DNA from 2 places in the Streptomyces sp. BHT-5-2 genome. Region 2 is predicted to be linked to the other one. Evidence: riboswitches for the same ligand, from Rfam matches in the RefSeq annotation. Region 2 holds a riboswitch; the other holds the start of a gene.

Region 1 (7,609 bases), 3.8 Mb from region 2:
GTCAGTGCAGAGAAGAGTTGGCGCAAATGCGATCCGTTTCGTTCCGTGTCGATCCGTGTCGTTCCGCGCCGTGCACCCTCGGGCGGGTCAGCAGCCGCCGGCGACCGCCGGGATGATGGAGACGCCCGCCCCGTCCGGGGTCGGCGTCTGCAGGCCCTGCTCGAAGCGGACGTCGTCGTCGTTGACGTAGACGTTCACGAAGCGGCGCAGCTTGCCGGCGTCGTCGAGCACGCGGGCGGCGATGCCCTGGTGGTTCTGCTCCAGGTCGGCGATCACCTCGGAGAGGGTCGCGCCCTCGGCGGTGACCTCGGCCTCGCCGCCGGTGTACGTGCGCAGGATGGTGGGGATGCGGACCTTGACGCTCATGGTTGATGCCTTCCGGGGCTACGGGAGTGGGAGTCGGGGGCGGGCGGGGCCCGGCTCAGCCGGCCAGGCCGGCCGCGCGGAACGCGTCCAGGTCCGGCCGGATGGTGGCGGTGGGCCCGGAGGCGACGGCGTCGAGGGTCTTCAGGCCGTCGCCGGTGTTCAGCACCACGGTGGTCAACGACGGGTCCAGGACGCCGTTCTCGATGAGCTTCCTGGTGACGCCGACGGTCACGCCGCCCGCGGTCTCCGCGAAGATCCCCTCGGTGCGGGCCAGCAGCTTGATCGCGTCCACGACCTGCGGGTCGGTGACGTCCTCGACGGCACCGCCGGTGCGGCGCGCGATGTCGAGCACGTACGGGCCGTCCGCGGGGTTGCCGATCGCCAGGGACTTGGCGATGGTGTTCGGCTTCTGCGGCCGGACGACCTCGTGGCCGGCCTTGAAGGCCGCGGAGACCGGGGAGCAGCCCTCGGCCTGGGCACCGAAGATCCGGTACGGGCGGTCCTCGACGAGGCCGAGGGCGATCAGCTCCTTCAACCCCTTGTCGATCTTGGTGAGCTGGGAGCCGGAGGCGACCGGGATGACGATCTGGTCCGGCAGCCGCCAGCCCAGTTGCTCGCAGATCTCATACGCCAGCGTCTTGGAGCCCTCGCCGTAGTAGGGGCGGAGGTTGACGTTGACGAAGCCCCAGCCCTCGCCGAGCGGGTCGCCGATGAGCTCGGAGCAGAAGCGGTTGACGTCGTCGTAGTTGCCGTCGATGGCGACGAGGTCGCCGCCGTAGACCGCGGCCATCACGACCTTGCCGGGCTCCAGATCGTGCGGGATGAAGACGCAGGACTTGAAGCCCGCGCGGCGCGCCGCGGCGCCGACCGCGCCGGCCAGGTTGCCGGTCGAGGAGCAGGAGAGGGTGGTGAAGCCGAAGGCGCGGGCGGCCTCGACGGCGATCGCGACGACCCGGTCCTTGAAGGAGTGGGTGGGGTTGCCGGAGTCGTCCTTGACGTACAGGCCGCCGGTGACGCCGAGCTCGGCGGCGAGCCGGTCGGCCTTGACGAGCTTGGTGCAGCCGGGGTTGAGGTTGGGCTTGTCGGCCACGTCGGCGGGGACGGGCAGCAGCGGGGCGTAGCGCCAGATGTTGTCGGGGCCGGCCTCGATCCGCTTGCGCAGGCCCTCGGGGTCGCCGGTGGGGAGGTCGTAGGCGATTTCCAGCGGGCCGAAACACTCCTGGCAGGCGAAGATCGGGCCGAGCGGGAAGCGCTCGCCGCATTCGCGGCAGGAGAGTGCGACGGCGGGACCGAGTGCGACGGAAGCGGTGGGTTCGGTTGCTTGCACAGCCATGGAGGCGAGGCCCTTTCTCCTCATCTTCCTCACGACGCATCTCGCCGTGAGACGGATTTGGCACCTTCCCTAGCCGAGAGCCTCGCGCGCGCCGGGTGTCGGCTGCGGAGATCGGCTGGAGGGTTGCCGGGGCTTCAACGGGCCGTGTCCCTCTGCCCCTCTGGATGAGCGGTATGGCGCTGGGCGGACCCAGGCGTTTGTCGCGTGGCGACCCCGACATGCGGCGGTCGTCCGCGTTGTTCAAGACTGTAACCGAAGGCACTCGCCGTTGAGATAGTCGTCCGGTCCGCGAGATGGATCACATAACGGGCTTCCGTTCGGGGGCCGCCGAGGAGAGTCGTAGACGTGCTGGAAGAAGTGGAGCGCTGGCTGGCCGGCCGCTCCTGGTCCGCCGCGGACCGCCCCCTGGAGCAGTTGCTGGAGGCCAAGCGCCAGACGGGGCGGACGGTCAGTGTGGTGCTGCCGGCGCTCGACGAGGAGGCGACGGTCGGCACGATCGTCGCGGCGATCCGCGCCGGTCTGATGACCCCGGAGGTGCCGCTGGTCGACGAGCTGGTGGTGCTGGACTCGGGCTCGACCGACCGGACGGCGGAGGTCGCCGCGGCGGCCGGCGCCCGGGTGGTCCACCGGGACAGCGTGCTGCCGCGGATTCCGGCGCTGCCCGGCAAGGGCGAGGTGTTGTGGCGGTCGCTGCTGGTGACCGAGGGCGACATCGTCTGCTTCGTCGACGCCGATCTGCGGGAGTTCTCCACCGCGTTCGTCTCGGGGATCGTCGGGCCGCTGCTGACCGATCCGGAGATCCAGTTCGTCAAGGCGATGTACGACCGGCCGCTGGACACCGGGGAGGGCCGGGCGCCGGCGGCGGGCCAGGGCGGCAGGGTGACCGAGCTGGTCGCCCGGCCGCTGCTCAATCTGCACTGGCCGCAGTTGGCCGGGTTCGTACAGCCGCTGGGCGGGGAGTACGCGGCGCGCCGTTCGTTGCTGGAGCGGCTGCCGTTCCCGGTGGGCTACGGGGTGGAGCTGGGGCTGCTGGTGGACTCCCTGCACACGGTCGGGCTGGATGCCCTCGCGCAGGTGGACGTGGGGGTGCGCAGGCACCGGCACCAGGGCGACCAGGCGCTCGGCCGGATGGCCGCCGCCATCTACCGCACCGCCCAACTCCGGCTGGCGCGCGGCCACTTGGTCCGTCCCCGGCTGACGCAGTTCGAGCGCGGCGAGAACGGTTTTGCGCCGCGGACGACGGAGGTGGACACCGAGGAGCGGCCGCCGATGGCCGAAATCCCCGAGTACGCGGAGCGCCGGGCGGCCTAGGCGAGAGGCGCGATCCGTACGTTTGCGCGGATCGGTGACGGGTTAATGTCGCGACATGGTCTCCGAGCGCAGTGCGGTCCAGCCAGGTGCCGAGGTCCTCGTCGCGTCGAACCGCGGGCCCGTTTCGTATGCCCTGGGGGCGGGCGGGGGGCTGACCGCCAAGCGGGGCGGCGGGGGGCTGGTGTCGGGACTGTCGGCGATCGGGCCGGAGACAGACGCGGTGTGGGTGTGTTCCGCGCTGGGGGACGGTGACCGGGAGGCGGTGCGGCGGACCGGCGGCGGGCTGGATGTCGCGGACACCGGTGGACAGCGTGTCCGGATGCTGGACATCCCGGGGGAGGTGCACGCCGCGGCCTACAACGGCGTCGCCAACTCGGTGCTGTGGTTCGTCCACCACATGCTCTACCAGACGCCGCTGGAGCCGGTGTTCGACGTGGATTTCCGGGGGCAGTGGGCCGCGTACGAGGCGTACAACGCGGCGTTCGCGACGGCGCTGGCGGACGCCGCGGGCCCGGGTGCGGCGGTGCTGGTGCAGGACTACCACCTGGCGCTGGTGCCGGGGCTGCTGCGCGAGCTGCGGCCGGACGTCCGGATCGCGCACTTCTCGCACACCCCGTGGGCACCGCCGGAGTACTTCGCGATGCTGCCCGACGACGTCCGGCGGCAACTGCTGCTGGGCATCCTGGGCGCCGACCGGGCGAACTTCCTGACCGAGCGGTGGGCGCGGGCGTTCACGGCGTGCTGCGCGGCGACGCTGGGGCCGGACTGCACGGTGCAGCGGCCGCGGCACGAGCCGCCCGTCGTGATCGCGGCGGCGCCCGGCCGGGAGGCGCACCGGACCCGGATCGGGGTCCACGGGCTGGGGGCGGACGCGGAGTTCCTGCGGGAGCGGTCGCGGCGGCCGGACGTGGCGGAGCGGATGGCTGCGCTGCGCGAGCAGATCGGCGGGGCCGACCGGAAGACGATCGTCCGGGTGGATCGCACGGAGCTGTCCAAGAACATCGTGCGCGGGCTGCTGGCCTTCCGGCGGCTGCTGGCGGACCGGCCGGAGTGGCGCGAGCGGGTGGTGCACCTGGCGTTCGCCTACCCCTCGCGGCAGGACCTGGCGGTCTACCGCGACTACACCGCGCAGGTCGGCAGCCTCGCCGAGGAGATCAACGCGGAGTACGGGACGGCCGCCTGGCAGCCGGTGCTGCTGCACGTCGAGGACGACTTCGCGCGGTCGCTGGCGGCGTACCGGCTGGCCGACGTGGCGCTGGTCAACCCGATCCGGGACGGTATGAACCTCGTCGCGAAGGAGGTCCCGGTGGTCTCCGACGCGGGGTGTGCGCTGGTCCTCTCCCGGGAGGCCGGCGCCTGGGAGGAGCTGGGCACGGACGCGCTGACGGTCAACCCCTACGACGTGGCGCAGACGGCCGAGGCGCTGCACACCGCGCTGGTCATGCCGGAGGAGGAGCGGGCCGCGCGCACCGGCCGGCTGGCCGCGGCGGCGACCGCGCTGCCGCCCGCGCGGTGGTTCCTGGAGCAGCTGCGGGCGCTGGCGGAGTGACCGGCCCGGGCGGGTGCCCCGCCGGTTGATCGTCCGCGGGCGGGGCTAGCGTGGTGGATCGTGACACTGACAACGCTTGCTTCGCCGGTGGCCGCTTCGGCGCTGCCGGAGCTGACCGCCGGGCGGCTGCTCGGCAGCTGGCGGCCGGACCCGTACGCGCTCGTGCTGATCCTCGTGCTTGCCGGCCTCTACGCCTGGGGTGTGGTGCGGCTGGTGCGGCGCGGGGAGCGCTGGCCGGTGGCCCGGGTGGTGGCGTTCGCCGGGTTGGGCCTGGGCTCGATCGCGGTGGCGACGATGTCGGGGCTGGCGGTCTACGACCATGAGCTGTTCTGGCCGGCAGCGGTGCAGAACATCGTGCTGGATCTCGTGGCGCCGCTGGGGCTGGCGCTGGGCGATCCGCTGTCGCTGGTGCTGCGGGCGCTGCCGCAGGAGCGGCCGGCGGCCCGTCGGCTGCGTGCGGCGGTCTCCGGCCGGCTGGTCCGTTTCCTGACGTTCCCGCTGGTCAGCACGGTTCTGGTGCTCTCCTCCGAGCTGGCGATCTACTTCACGCCGTACTTTCCGACGGCGCTGCGGCACGGTCCGCTGCACGAGTTGATGTATCTGCAACTGCTCGTCACCGGGAGCCTGTTCGTGCTGCCGATGCTCACCCGGGAGGAGCTGCTGCCGTCGTGGTGCAGCCATCCGGTGCGGGCGCTGCTGGTGCTGGTGGACGGGCTGGTGGACGCGGTGCCCGGGGTGGTGGTGATGACCAGCGGGACGATGATCGCGGGCGGCTGGTACGCGTCGCAGCACCGGCCGTGGGATCCGAGTCCGCAGCAGGACCAGATGATCGGCGGCGGGTTGATGCTGACCATCGCCGAGCTGGTCGGGCTGCCGTTCCTGATCGCGGTGTTCGCGGAGTGGGTGCGCGAGGAGCGGCGGCGGACGCGGGTGCTGGACGCCCGGCTGGACCGGGAGCTGGCGGTGGCCGCGCCCACGGCGGCGGCCCCGGCGGCGGACGTGGCGACGCCCGCGGCGACGGGCCCGGCGGCGGGCGAAGCGGCCGTTCCGCAGCCGGAGTTGATGCGGCCGTGGTGGGAGACCGACCGGGGCGAGGTCGGCGAACGGTTCCGGCGGGGGCGGTAGGGCCATCGCGCCGTCCGCCCCCGGAGGTTCCCCCGTGCCTCCGTGCCGCGGCTGCGGCGGGCCGGAGTGGGGTAGTCCTTATCCCATGGCAATCAACTCACGGGCACGCTCCGCACGGTGGGCCGCGATCGCGGCCGCCACCGTCCTGGCGGCCACGGTCGCCGGATGTTCGTCCGGCAAGAGCGGCACCGACCCGAAGGGCGGCTCCTCGGCGTCCGGGTCGGCATCCGGGTCCCCCTCCGCGCCGTCCGGGTCGATACCCGTCGGCGCCGGGCCGCAGTCGGCGTACACGGTGCAGAAGCAACCCGCCCCCGGCTCCTGCCACTTCCGCTACACCGCCGACAAGCAGCCGCTGCCCGACCCCAAGTGCACCCCCGGGGCCACCAACCCCAAGGTCACCCCGCAGACGCTGAAGACCACGATCTGCCGGAGCGGCTACACCAAGGACATCCGGCCGCCGGTGAGCATCACCGGCCGCGAGAAGACCGCCAACGCCAAGTCCTACGGCTACACGAGCTCGTTGCACGACGCCGAGTACGACCACCTCATCAGCCTCCAGCTGGGCGGCGACCCCAACGACCCGCGCAACCTCTGGGTCGAGCCGCCGTCCCCCGGACACAAGCCGGGCGCCGGGCCCAACAACCCCAAGGACGGCGTGGAGAACAAGCTCAAGGCCGCCATCTGCTCCGGCAAGGCCGATCTGGGCAAGGCGCAGCAGGCCATCGCGCACGACTGGACGACGGCGCTGTCCTCCCTGGGCCTCAAGGAGTAGCCGAACCCTCCCCGTCGGCGCCCTCGATGCGGTCGGCGAGGGCGCCGAGCAGGGCCACCACGCCCTTCGGGCCGTCGACGACCAGGTCGGCGCGGTCGGCCAGTTCGGTGACCTCGCTGCTGCCGCTGCACACCAGGACGCCGCCGGTCGCCTCCGAGCGCAGCTTCTCGACGGCGGCGAAGGCGGCGAGGTCGCCGAGGTCGTCGCCGGCGTAGAGGACGACGGCGGCGCCGGTCTCCTCGACCCACTGGGCGAGCGCGACGCCCTTGTCCATGCCGGGCGGGCGCAGCTCCAGCACCAGCCGGCCCGGTTCGACGATCAGGCCGTGGCGTTCGGCGAGCGCGGTGAGCGGTTCCCGGAGCTGCTCGAAGGCGCGCTGGGGGTCGGCGGCGCGGCGGGTGTGGACGGCGATGGCGCGGCCGCCCTTGCGTTCGACGGCGGTCTCGACCCAGGTGCCGTGCCAGACGCCGGAGCGGTCCAGTACGCCGGGGAGTTCGGCCTGTACGGCGGCGATGCCGGGGTGCGGGGCGGGGGCGTGCAGGGCGCCGGTGGCGGCGTCCCAGCGCTCGGCGCCGTAGTGGCCGAGGACGGCGAGGTGGGTGAGGCCGGGGAGTTTGTCGAGGCCGCCGAGGCGGACCGCGACGCCGGCCGGGCGGCCGGTGATCACCGCGAGCGCGCGGAGGTGGGGGGCGAGCCGGGCGAGGGCCTCGGGGGCGCCGGGGTGGGCGCGGGCCTTGGCCGGGTCGGGGACGATGTCGGCGAGCGTGCCGTCGAAGTCGAGGGCGACGACGGCGCGTTCGGGGTGGGCCAGCAGTGCGGCGAGGCCCGCGCGGCCGGCGGGGGTGCCCGGGAGCGGGACGGCTTGCGACGCCGGCACGGGGTCCGGGTCCGGTGCCGGTTCGGGAGGTGGCGCGGCGTTCGGGGTGCCCATGACGCCGACCTTACCGGCGGGGCATGGGCGCATGCCGGGTGTACGGGGGCATCGGGGCGGCGGTCGGCGCGCGGCGCCGGGGACGACAGGGGGGCGAGCCCTGTGGCGGTCCGGCCGGGCTCAGCGGCGGGCCCGCCGCGCTTCCCGTACGCGGCGCAGGCGGTTGACCGTCACGGGGTCGTGGGCGAGGGCGCGGGGGTCGTCGAGCAGGGCGTTGAGGAG
Region 2 (7,609 bases):
CGCACGAGGGCATCGTGGCCTACTCGAAGATCTGCACCCACGTGGGTTGCCCGATCAGCCTGTACGAGCAGCAGACGCACCATGTGCTCTGCCCCTGCCACCAGTCGACCTTCGACCTTTCCGACGGCGGTCGCGTCATCTTCGGTCCGGCCGGTCACGCCCTGCCGCAGCTGCACATCACGGTGAAGGACGGCTACCTCGAAGCCGTCAGCGACTTCGCGGAGCCCGTCGGCCCGAGCTTCTGGGAGCGCGGATGAGTAACGAGACAACCGCGACCACTGCGCGCCGTGGCCAGGCGCCACGGGGTGAGCGGATCGCCGACTGGGCCGACGGCCGGCTGGGCATCTACAGCCTGGCCAAGGCCAACATGCGCAAGATCTTCCCGGACCACTGGTCCTTCATGCTGGGCGAGGTCGCGCTCTACAGCTTCGTCATCATCATCCTGACCGGTGTCTACCTGACGCTGTTCTTCCACCCGAGCATGGCCGAGGTCACCTACCACGGCTCCTACGTGCCGATGCACGGGATCAAGATGACCCAGGCGTTCGAGTCGACGCTGAACATCAGCTTCGACGTGCGCGGTGGCCTGCTGATCCGGCAGATCCACCACTGGGCGGCGCTGGTCTTCCTGGCCGCGATGATGGTCCACATGATGCGGGTGTTCTTCACCGGTGCGTTCCGCAAGCCGCGTGAGGTCAACTGGCTGTTCGGCTTCCTGCTGTTCGTCCTGGGCATGTTCACCGGCTTCACCGGCTACTCGCTCCCGGACGACCTGCTCTCCGGCACCGGCGTCCGCTTCATCGAGGGCGTCATCCTGGCGATGCCGCTGATCGGCTCGTACCTGCAGATGTTCATCTTCGGCGGCGAGTTCCCCGGTCACGACATCATCCCGCGGTTCTTCACGGTCCACGTGCTGCTGCTGCCGGGCATCATGCTGGGCCTGCTGGTGGCGCACCTGATCCTGGTCTTCTACCACAAGCACACGCAGTTCCCGGGTGCCGGCAAGACCAACAACAACGTGGTCGGCATGCCGCTGCTGCCGGTCTACATGGCCAAGGCCGGAGGCTTCTTCTTCCTGGTCTTCGGTGTGATCTCGGTGATCGCCGCGGTCGCCAGCATCAACCCCGTGTGGGCCATCGGCCCGTACCGGCCGGACCAGGTGTCCACCGGTGCGCAGCCGGACTGGTACATGGGCTTCGCCGAGGGCCTGGTGCGTGTCATGCCGGGCTGGGAGTGGAACTTCTGGGGCCACACCATCAACTTCGGTGTGCTGATCCCGATCCTGGTCTTCCCGCTGGTCCTGATCGCCATCGCGGTCTACCCGTTCATCGAGTCCTGGGTCCGCGGCGACAAGCGCGAGCACCACATCCTGGACCGCCCGCGCAACGTGCCCAACCGCACCGGCTTCGGTGTGGCCTGGCTCGTCGCCTACTTCGTGATGCTGATCGGTGGCGGCAACGACCTGTGGGCCACCCACTTCCACCTGTCGATCAACTCGATCACCTGGTTCGTCCGGATCGCGTTCTTCGTCGGGCCGGTGCTGGCCTTCATCGCCACCAAGCGGATCTGCCTGGGTCTCCAGCGCCGCGACAAGGACAAGGTGCTGCACGGACGCGAGTCCGGCATCATCAAGCGCCTGCCGCACGGTGAGTTCATCGAGGTCCACGAGCCGCTCGACCAGGAGCAGCTGCACGTCCTCACCCAGCACGAGCAGCCCGAGCCGTTCGAGCTCGGTCCCGAGGTCGACGAGAACGGTGTCCGGCGCAAGTTCAAGCGCTCGCAGAAGCTGCGCGCCAAGCTCTCCAAGAGCTACTACGGCGAGGACAACGTCATCCCCAAGCCGACCGTCGAGGAGTACAAGGAGATCACCAGCGGCCACGGCCACCACTGATCCCCGCGGGCGCGGCGACGCGCACCGCTGGTAGTACGCCACCCAGAGGGCCCCGTCCACGTAGAGGACGGGGCCCTCCGGCATGCCCGTGTGTCGATAAGGTGACGGCACAGGCAGGAGACGAACCAGGAGCGTGGACCATGAACGTCGTGACCCCGGCAGGCGGCGGCAACGTGGCGGACCGCTCCTGGCCGGCCGTACTCAACACCCTCCTCGGCGGCCGGGACCTCACCGCCGACGACACCGCCTGGGTCATGGACCGGATCATGCGCGGCGAGGCCACCGACGCCCAGATCGCCGGCTTCGCGGTGGCACTGCGGGCCAAGGGCGAGACGGTCGCGGAGATCTCCGGCCTGGTCCGGACGATGTACGCGCACGCCAGCCTGATCGAGGTGCCCGGCCCCAGCGTCGACATCGTCGGCACCGGCGGTGACGGCGCGAACACCGTCAACATCTCCACCATGTCGGCCATCGTGGTCGCCGGCACCGGCGCCAAGGTCGTCAAGCACGGCAGCCGCGCCGCGTCCTCGGCCAGCGGCGCCACGGACGTCCTGGAGAAGCTGGGGATCAATCTGGACCTGTCGCCGCGGCGGGTGGTGGAGGTCGCGGAGGAGGCCGGGATCACCTTCTGCTTCGCCGCCAAGTTCCACCCCGCGCTGCGGCATGTGGCGGCCGCCCGCGGCCAGTTGGGCATCCGGACGACCTTCAACGTCCTGGGCCCGCTGACCAACCCGGCCCGGGTCAGGGCCCAGGCAACCGGCGTCGCCGACGCCCGGATGGCGCCGATCCTGGCCGGCGTGCTGGCCGAGCGCGGCTCCTCGGCCCTGGTCTTCCGCGGTGACGACGGCCTGGACGAGCTGACCACCACCGCCACCTCCCGGGTGTGGGTGGTGCGGGACGGCGCGGTCCACGAGGAGCCCTTCGACCCGCGGGACGTCGGCATCGAACTCGTCCCGGTGACGGCACTGCGCGGCGGCGACGCGTCGTACAACGCGGAGGTGGCCCGGCGGCTGCTGGACGGCGAGACCGGCCCGGTGCGGGACGCGGTGCTGCTGAACGCGGCGGCCGCGCTGGCCGCGCTGGAGCCCTCCGACGCCCCGCTGACCGACCGGATCCGGGACGGCCTGCGCAAGGCCGCCGAGGCGATCGACTCGGGCGCGGCCCGGCGGACGCTGGACCGCTGGGTGGCAGCCAGCAACGCCTGACGCACGCCGGATGTGACGCGGCTCCCGGTCCGGAATGCGGACCGGGGCTTGCGCCCCGATGATCGTGTGGCATGATTCAGCCCAGGTCACGAGTGACAGCGACACAGGCCCCGGCCCGCTGTCCGGCAACCCTCCTTCCGTGGCGGGGTGCCCCGGGTGATGACCAGGTCGCAGGCAGCGAGGTCTGCGGCAAGCGCGGATCCCTCGCCAGGGATCCTGGTCCCCGAGGGAGTTCCCCCGTGATGAAGCGAATGCGTTAGGGCCGCCGGCCCCGTTCCCACGCACCCTTTTCTCTTTTTCCCTTCACGCTGCGACGCCGTGCCGGGCAGTTCCTGTGCACCCTCCGCGTGCCGTGCGACGCCCACCGCCGCAGCGAACTCGCTTACTTCTCACGGGAGTTCGCCATGTCTGTCTCGACCGCTGCCGCCGACCGCTCCGTCTGTGCCCCGCTGCCGGTTCTGGGCCGGGACGTCCTCGTCCCCCTGGTGACCGGCGGCGAGGCCGTCTACGCCGCGCTGGACTACGCCGCCAGCGCCCCCGCCCTCCAGCGCGTCTGGGACGACGTCGCCGCCTACGCCCCGTACTACGGCAGCGTCCACCGCGGCGCCGGCTACCTCTCCCAGCTCTCCACCGACCTCTTCGAGAACGCCCGCAAGACCGTCGCCGACTTCCTCGGCTGCCGCGCCGAGGACCTGGTGGTCTTCACCCGGTCCACCACCGACTCGCTGAACCTGCTGGCCGCCGCGCTCCCGCAGGGCACCCGGGTGTTCGTCTTCGAGACCGAGCACCACGCCTCGCTGCTGCCCTGGGAGCACCGCGCGGACCTGACGGTGACCTACCTCGACGCCCCGCGCACCCCGCGGCAGGCGGTCGACACCCTGGAGAAGGCGCTGTCCGCCCGCGAGCCCTACGGGCCGGCGCTGGTCTGCGTCACCGGCGCCTCCAACGTCACCGGCGAACTGTGGCCGGTGCGCGAACTGGCCGCCGCGGCGCACGCGCACGGCGCCCGGATCGTCCTCGACGCCGCCCAGCTCGCCCCGCACCACCCCCTGGACCTGGTGGACCTGGACGTCGACTGGGTCGCCTTCTCCGGCCACAAGCTGTACGCGCCGTTCGGCGCCGGGGTGTTGGCCGGCCGTGCCGACTGGCTCCGGGCGGCCGAGCCGTACCTGGCCGGCGGCGGCGCCAGCCGGAAGGTCGCCCGGCGGCCCGACGGCGGGGTCGACGTCGAGTGGCACGAGAGCGCCGCGCGGCACGAAGCCGGGTCGCCCAACGTGATCGGCGCCTACGCCATCGCCTCGGCCTGCAAGGCGCTCACGGAGGCCGGTTGGGACACCCTGGTGGCCCGCGAACGGGAGCTGATCGCCCGCGTCCAGGAGGGCCTGGCCGAGGTCCCGGAGGTCCGCGTCCTCTCCCTCTTCGGCGACGACGCACCGCGGGTCGGCGTCCTCTCCTTCGTCGTCGACGGCTGGAACAGCTCGCACTTCGCCGCCGCCCTCTCCGCCGAGTACGGCATCGGCGTCCGCGACGGCCTCTTCTGCGCACACCCGCTCGTCCGCACGCTGCTGGGCTCCGCCCCCCAGACCCAGGGCGAATGCGGCGCCCCGGAGGCCGCACCGGGGGAGCGCTCCCTCAACGCGATCCGCGTCTCCTTCGGCGCCGGCACCCCCGACGAACACGTCGACCGCTTCCTCCGCGCGGTCCGGGAACTCGTCACGGAGGGCGCCCGCTGGAACTACCAGGTGGAGGACGGCCGTTGCGTCCCGGCGCGTAGCGCCGTTTGATTCCCACGTCGTCGGCCTTCCGGCCGTGGGTGGCTTGTCTGTTGCGCCTGCGGCGCATTGCGTTGCCGCTGCGCGGGGCTGTTGGGTGCGGTGCCGGGCCTGCGGGGGTGGTGTGTCGGACTGCTGCGCTTTACGTCCCACACACCACCCCCTCCGGCCCGTCCCCTCCCGTTGAGGGTCATAAAGACGGTGGGTGAGGGCTGGCCCCAGTGGTCCCCTGACGGTCACTCGTTGAGGGCTGACGGTCACTCGTTGAGGGACGGCCGCCCCTCAGTCCAGAGCCCGCAGGAGCCCAGCAACCGTTGCCCCGTCTATGGGTTTTCATGACCACCCACGGGAGGGGACGGGTCGGAGGGGCAGGGGTGTGTCCGGACGTAAAGCGCAGCAGTCCGGACACACCCCCTGCCCCGGAGGCCCGTCACCGCACCCAACAGCCCCGCGCAGCGGACCGGCCCCGCGCAGCGGACCAACAACGCCCGCGAAGCGGGCCGGAACAGCCCCCGCGCAGCGGACCCGCGCCGCAGGCGCAACAAGGCGAACCCCTACGGCGGGAAAGCCGACTACGTGGGAGGCAAGCCAAGCGCAGCGCTACGCGTCCAGGCCGATGGAAAACGCCGCCTCCAGGTCATGCTGCGAATACGTGCGGAACGCGATGTGCGTCTCCGTCGACGCGACGCCGGGCACCTTGCTGATGCGGCCGGGGATGACGTCGGCGAGGTCGTCGTGGTTGGCGACCCGCACCATCGCGATGAGGTCGTAGGCGCCGGTGACGGAGTAGACCTCGCTGACGCCGCTCAGAGCGGCGATCCGCTCGGCGATCTCGGGGATCTGATCCACGCTGGTCTTGATCAGCACGATCGACGTGATCACGGCTGGCTCTCTCCCTCGGCCGACGGTCCGTTGTCCCTGGTGGCACCCACAGTATCCCGCCGGCCGTGGCGGGCCCACGCGTAGAGGAAGCCCAGGGCGAAGCCGACGACGTGGGCGAGGTAGGCGACGCCGGGGCCGGCGGGGTCGTGGCCGGCCGCCTGCCACTGGAGGCAGAACCAGAAGAGCAGCACGAGCCAGGCCGGGAAGCGCAGCGGCAGGAAGAACAGGAACGGGAAGAGGCTGGTGACCCGGGCCCGCGGGAAGAGGAACAGGAAGGCGCCGAGGACGCCGGAGACGGCACCGGAGGCGCCGACCAGCGTCTGCGCCGAGGAGGCGTGGGCGGCGGCGTAGCCCAGCAGCGCCAGGTAGCCGACGGTCAGATAGAAGACGGTGAACGGGAGCCGGCCCAGCCGCGTCTCGACCATGCCGCCGAAGACGTACAGAAACAGCACGTTTCCGAGCAGATGCAGCCAGTTGGCGTGTACGAACAGTGCGGTGAGCGGGGTGAGCAGGACCCGTGACGAGCCGCTCCACACATCGAGCGGAATCACGCCCCAGCGCGCGAAGTACCTGTTCTGGGCGTGGACCAGCGTGTCCCCGGTGCCGTACGTCCGGTTCAGTCCGGAGACCGGGCCGAGCACGAAGAGTGCGCAGCACAGCCCGATCAGCACGTTCGTCATCCGGGAGAACACCGCGCGCAGCGAGCGGACGGGGTGGACGGGCGCCGTCATGAAGTGATCATGGCGTAATGCGGGCACACGGGACAGACCGCCTCGCCGCGTCCCGCCTTCCGGGCGGGCCCGCACCGGCCCGCCGTCAGGCCGTAGGGTTACAAGCAGTACGTTGCGTATTTCCGCAGTCCGACGGCGCACCGCGTGAGCCGCACCGCAGCACGAGCACGAAAGAGGACGACACGATGGCTGTTCCCCTGCCGACGGCGGAAACCCGGTGGCGTTGCACGCTGTGCGGGAACCTCACCCGGTTCGACGTGACCCGTCGGTCCAAGGTCGTGGAGTACGTCCACCTGGACCTCGCCGGGGAGCCGCGGGTGGAGGAGCGCGAGGTCGTCAGCGAGGCGATCGAGTCCGTGCGCTGCCGCTGGTGCAACGCGGTCGACCAGATCGAACTGGTGGACCGTCCGGGCGCGAGCGCCTGAGATCGGAGCGATGCAGCCGTGGTGGAACGTCCAGAAGGGGCTCCGGGGGCCGAGCGTGCGGACGCGCCCGGAGGGGTGGCCGACGAGGTGCTCGACCAGCCACTGCCCGAGGGCGTACGGCGCCGCGTCGTGGCGCTCACCGCGGAGTGGTTCGGGGCGCTGACGGTCGCCGAACTGCCGCCCCCCTTGCGGCAGTACGCCCGGTTCACCCCGAGTCGTCGGGCCAAGTTCGCCGGCAACGCGATGGCCGCGGCGCTGGAGAGCGACGCGGTCTTCCGGCAGCGGATCGCGGGCAAGCTCCGGGAGGCCCAGCCGGAGCTTGCCGAGGCCCTGGAGCAGGGGACCCCGCCCGCCGCCGCCGACCCGCTGGACGTCGCGGCCGCGGCGTACGTGCTGCGTCCCGAGGGCTGGGTCAAGCTGGTCGCGGCGGCCGGCGAGGAGGCGCAGCGGGCGCGGGCCGAGCGGGCCGGCGAGGAGGCCGAACGGGAGCTGGCCCGGCTGCGCGAGGAGCTGGCGCGGGCGCGCGGCGAGGCCCGTACGGAGGCGGACCGGGTCCGGACGGACCTGGAGGCGGCCCGCAAGGAGAACGAGTCGTTGCAGCGCCGGCTGCGCAGCGCGCTCAGCGACGTCAAGCGCGGTGAGGCGGCGGCCCGCAAGGCCGAGGCAGCGCTGGCCGAGGCGCGCGAGCGGGCGGCGACGGAGA

The links. A riboswitch is a leader RNA that binds a small molecule or an ion and turns the genes downstream of it on or off. The one in region 2 is predicted to bind S-adenosylmethionine.
Region 1: another riboswitch for S-adenosylmethionine. It lies ahead of thrC (threonine synthase); the one in region 2 lies ahead of K2224_RS26345 (aminotransferase class V-fold PLP-dependent enzyme).

The regions. Positions count from the first base shown of each region.
Region 1 covers NZ_CP081496.1:2,119,521-2,127,129, reverse strand. Annotated here, with positions in the region: gene K2224_RS09485 (MoaD/ThiS family protein) at 88-366, opposite strand; gene thrC (threonine synthase) at 422-1,699, opposite strand; SAM riboswitch class I at 1,717-1,870, opposite strand; gene K2224_RS09475 (glucosyl-3-phosphoglycerate synthase) at 2,045-3,010, shown strand; gene K2224_RS09470 (trehalose-6-phosphate synthase) at 3,066-4,559, shown strand; gene K2224_RS09465 (cytochrome c oxidase assembly protein) at 4,620-5,684, shown strand; gene K2224_RS09460 (hypothetical protein) at 5,770-6,456, shown strand; gene otsB (trehalose-phosphatase) at 6,446-7,387, opposite strand; gene K2224_RS09450 (DUF3263 domain-containing protein) at 7,508-7,609, opposite strand, start outside.
Region 2 covers NZ_CP081496.1:5,945,124-5,952,732, reverse strand. Annotated here, with positions in the region: gene K2224_RS26360 (ubiquinol-cytochrome c reductase iron-sulfur subunit) at 1-257, shown strand, start outside; gene K2224_RS26355 (ubiquinol-cytochrome c reductase cytochrome b subunit) at 254-1,891, shown strand; gene trpD (anthranilate phosphoribosyltransferase) at 2,032-3,096, shown strand; SAM riboswitch class IV at 3,181-3,298, shown strand; gene K2224_RS26345 (aminotransferase class V-fold PLP-dependent enzyme) at 3,501-4,880, shown strand; gene K2224_RS26340 (Lrp/AsnC family transcriptional regulator) at 5,469-5,750, opposite strand; gene K2224_RS26335 (rhomboid family intramembrane serine protease) at 5,747-6,481, opposite strand; gene K2224_RS26330 (hypothetical protein) at 6,667-6,906, shown strand; gene K2224_RS26325 (NYN domain-containing protein) at 6,925-7,609, shown strand, end outside.